One region of the Kineococcus rugosus genome, then DNA from elsewhere that is predicted to be linked to it. Evidence: riboswitches for the same ligand, from Rfam matches in the RefSeq annotation. Region 1 holds a riboswitch; the other holds the start of a gene.
What was found. A riboswitch is a leader RNA that binds a small molecule or an ion and turns the genes downstream of it on or off. The one in region 1 is predicted to bind S-adenosylmethionine.
Positions count from the first base shown of each region.

Region 2: another riboswitch for S-adenosylmethionine. It lies ahead of ACRYM6_RS02630 (ABC transporter substrate-binding protein); the one in region 1 lies ahead of ACRYM6_RS16820 (ABC transporter substrate-binding protein).

Region 1 covers NZ_JBJLSJ010000030.1:32,554-34,748, forward strand. The annotation lists gene ACRYM6_RS16820 (ABC transporter substrate-binding protein) at 1-1,440, opposite strand, end outside; SAM riboswitch class I at 1,635-1,727, opposite strand; gene metE (5-methyltetrahydropteroyltriglutamate--homocysteine S-methyltransferase) at 1,876-2,195, opposite strand, start outside.
Region 2 covers NZ_JBJLSJ010000003.1:119,694-121,888, reverse strand. The annotation lists gene ACRYM6_RS02630 (ABC transporter substrate-binding protein) at 1-1,309, opposite strand, end outside; SAM riboswitch class I at 1,532-1,622, opposite strand.

The sequences.
Region 1 (2,195 bases):
GAGGTCGGCGCGCACGGTGGTGTCGGTGGTCGCGGCCTGCCGGTCCAGCAGGTCGTCGACCCCGCTGTGCGCGCGCTGGTTCACGTTGCGCGACCCGGTGGAGAAGATCGTGCGCAGCACGTCCGGGTCGGAGCGGGTGAGGTTGTAGAACAGGACGTCGTAGTCGCCGGATTCCTGCAGGGCGTTGGTGTCGGCCGTCGTGCCCTGCTCCAGCTGCAGGTCGATGCCGACCTCGCGCACCTGCTGCTGCACGAGTTCCAGGACCGCGGAGGTGGGCTGCCAGAACGTGACCGTGAAGGTGAGTTCCTGCCCGTCCCTGGTGCGGACGCCGTCCGGGCCCTCCACCCAGCCGGCCTCCTCGAGCAGCGCCTCCGCGCCGTCGACGTCGCGGGCCAGGACGCCGGAGTCGTCGGGGGCGGACGGGGTGGAGGCCGAGACGGCGGCGCTGACGGCCTCGTCGCCGGGGTTGAGGAGGGTGGCGAGCTGGGCGCGGTCGATCGCCTTCGACAGCGCCCGGCGCACCCGCTCGTCGGCGAACAGCGGCCGCGACTCGTTGGGGAAGAAGTTGTACGGGATGCCGGGGTTCGCGCGCCGCTGCGTCCAGAACCCGCCGCCGTCGAACTGCGGCAGGTCCTGGGAGGCGATGCCGGTGGTCGCGTCGATCTGCCCGGACTGCAGCGACCCGGTGCGGACGCCGGCCTCGGGGACCACCCGGTAGGTGATGGAGTCCAGGTACGCCTCCCCGGGGTGCTTCGCCCCGGACGGGGCCCAGTCGTACCCGGTGCGCTTGTCCAGGACCGTCTCGGAGTCCCTGGCGTAGCTGCCCACCACGAACGGGCCGGACCCGACGAGGGTGGTCCCGTCGCAGCGGGTCGCCGGGTCGGCGGTGGTCGTGGCGACGGACAGCAGGCCCAGGGACATCGTGGAGGTGGCCTGCAGGAACTGGGCGCTCGGCTGGGAGAACGTGACCACCGCCGTCCGCGCGTCGGGCGTCTGCGTCCCGGTGTACCCCTGCAGGTACGTCGACCCCAGCGACGCCTTGGCTCCCAGCGCGACGATGCCGTCGAGGTTGGCCTTGACGGCCGCGGCGTCGACGGGGGTCCCGTCGGAGAACGTCGCTCCCTCGCGCAGGTGGAACGTGAACGTCGTGGCGTCGGGGCTGACCTCCCAGGACTCCGCGAGCCAGGGCGCGATGTTCCCGTCGAGGTCCTGGACGGTGAGGGAGTCGACGAGCTGGCGGCCGATGTTCAGGGCGTCGTTGTTGCCGACCTGCTGCGGGTCGATGCACCCGGAGTCCACGGAGATGGCGAAGGTCAGGTTCCCGCCGCTGACGGGTGTGGTGGCGGCCGGGTCCTCCGCGCTGCTCCGTCCCCCGCTGCACGCGGTGAGGAGGAGGGCGGCGGTCAGGGGGACGGCGAGCAGGGGCGTGCGGGTGCGCAAGGGGGCTCCAGGGGAACGACGGGGGGACGACGGGGGGGGGGACGCAGCCACCGGCGGGGTGGGTGCGCGGCGGCGCCGGGAACGTCCCCGGTGCGCCGGTGGAGGCGGTTCAGCGACAGCCGGTGGAACCCGTCAGGCAGAAGTCGACGATGCGACGCAGCACGGCGACGTGGGACGTGCGGTCCACGGGAACTCCTCCATCGTTCCTGGCGGAAGCACCCGCGCCCGTTTCCGGGGGGTTGCTGCGGCGTCGTCGAGCCAGGTCTCTCAGCCGCTCTGGATGGTGTGCCGTTCCACCATAGGGGTCGGGGTGCCGATCCTCAACCCCTGCCCCCCCAACGGTTCCGGGGACGACGAGAACCCCTCCGCGCGTGGCCGCGGAGGGGTTCTCGGTGGACTCGGCCGGCCGGGGTCGTCGGCCCCGGGTCCGGTGGGTCAGCCGGCGGCGACGGGTTCGGCCGCCGACGGGAGCTCGGCGCGCACCGTGCGGGCCGCCTCCACCAGGTGCCGCAGCGACTCCGTGGTCTCGGCGTACCCGCGGGTCTTCAGCCCGCAGTCGGGGTTGACCCACACCTGCCGCGCCGGGACGGACGCGACGGCGGCGCGCAGCAGGCCGACGACCTCCTCCGCGGACGGCACGCGCGGGGAGTGGATGTCGTACACGCCCGGCCCGATGCCGCGGGCGAACCCGGCGGCGGCGATGTCGGTGAGGACCTCCATGCGCGAGCGCGCGGCCTCGATGCTGGTGACGTCGG
Region 2 (2,195 bases), on a different contig from region 1:
GGATCGCCAGCGCGAGCTGGTCCACGAGGTCCTGCAGGGCCTTGGGGGAGCCCTGCTGCGACGGCCACGCCAGCGGGTCGCCGTCCAGGCCCTCGCGGATGACGTCGGTCGCCTTCCCCGCCGCCGCCGCGTACTCGGCGGAGTCCAGCACCGTCTTGCGGGCCGGGTCGATGCCCGAGCCGGCCGTGGAGGCGAGCAGGAAGTTGTTCTCCTCGTTCGTCGCCCACTTCACGAAGGCGGCGGCGACGTCCTGCTGCTTGCCCGCCGAGGAGACACCCAGGCCGAAACCGGCGTCCAGCGCCGTGCGCGGCGTCGTGTTCTCCCCCCCGACCGGCAGCGTCACGACGCCCCACTTGTCGACGATCTTGGAGCTGGCCGGGTCCTGGGCCTTCAGGCCGAGGTCGGTCCAGGTGTCGAGCATGGCGCCCTGACCGGCCAGGAAGGCGGAGTTGGCCTGGTCGAAGCCGGTCTGCAGCGGGGTCGGCAGCGCGTGCGGGGAGACGTCGATGAGGTGCTGCAGGGCCGCCAGCCCCTCCTCGCCGGCGAACGCGGGCTTCCCGTCGCCGTCCACCAGCGTCCCGCCGTAGCCGGCGAGGCGGTTGATGAAGGAGCAGCCCAGGATCATCGGCACCTGCTGGGCCTCGACGATCGCCCCGTAGACGCTGCCGCCGGAGTCCTGCGTGATCTTCGCCGCGGCCGCGTCGTACTCGTCCCACGTCGTGGGCGGCTGCACGCCGTACCGGTCGAAGACCTCGGCGTTGTAGTAGAGGACGTGCGTGTCGCCGTCGAAGGGCAGGCCGTAGCGCTTGCCGTCGAGCAGCGTGTACGGGTCGTAGATCGACGGCAGGAAGTCGTCGGTGGCGATGTCGGTGTTCGCGCCGATCCAGTCGGTCAGGTCCACCAGCGCGTCGGCCGCGACCAGCTCGCCGAGGCCGAAGTAGAAGTAGTCGAAGACGTCGAACTCGCCGTCGCCGCCCTGGACGTCCAGGATCTGCTTGCTCGTCAGCTGGTCGTAGGGGATCGCGGTGACCTGCAGCTCGCCGCCGAACTCCTCGGCGAACTTCTTGCCCAGCAGGTCGGTGAAGGCCAGCACGTGCGGCTGGTTGACCATCAGCTTGAGCGTCTTGCCCCGCAGGTCGACCGCCTCCCCGGCGGCCAGGCCCGCTCCGGCGGAACCCTCCCCGCAGGCGGCGAGGGAACCGGTGGCGGCCAGGGCGCTGACGCCGAGGGCGCCGGACAGGACGCGGCGGCGCGAGGCGAGCAGGCGCTGGGTGCTCGTGGGCGGGGGGGTGCGGCGGGGCGCGGACATGGGTGTGCTCCGGGGGTAGGCGGACGTGCGACGTCCGTCGGGGGGTGCGCGCAGGAGGCGGCGCGCTCGCTCGAGGACTCGGGGGAGGTGGCGCGGGCCGGTCAGGCCGCGCGCGACGTCCCCGGGCGCATCGACCCGCCGCGGTGACAGGCCATCGAGGCCGTGCGCGCGAGGTCGACGTGGTAGCGCCGGGTGAGCTGGGTACAGCTGTCCACTGCGAGTCCTCCATCGCCCCTGGCGGGAGCACCTGCCGCTCGCGCGGTGGTTGCTGTGGCGTCAACGAGCCAGGTCTCTCGGCCACTCTGGATGGTGTTGATCCGAATGTAGCGGACGAGGGGTGCCGCTGGCGATGGAACGCCCGCGGCGAGTGCGCAGGGTCACCTCGGTGGGGCTGTGCGACACTGGGCGAGGCCGAGCGTTCCCCGACACCGGGCGCACGGTCCGCCGTCGAGACCGCCGCCCAGCGCGCGGGTCCCGGGCAGCGCCGCGGTCTGGTGGAAGGACCTCGCAGGCGCCCCGGCCCGTTCACCGGACGACGACGACGGTGGCTCCGGGGGGAGCACGCGTCGCGCGACCTCTCCGGTGCACCGAGGACTTCCGTCGGGCGTGGGACGACCCGCCCGGCGATTCCGACCAGGACGCCCGAGCGTCCGCGGGGTTCACCGGTGGAGCGGACGCTGCGGGCGATGCGGAGCACCCCGTGACGACGACACCCGAAGAGACCCCCGAGAACGACGGCACGACGACCGGCGCGACGACGCGGCCGCGCCGCCGCCGCGCCGCCAGCCGCCCCGCCGGCCCGCCCACCCGCGTCGAGCCGGTCGCCGAGCCCGCGCCCGTCGCGGCGCCCACCGAGCCCGAGCCCGCCGTCGAGCCGGTCGCCGTG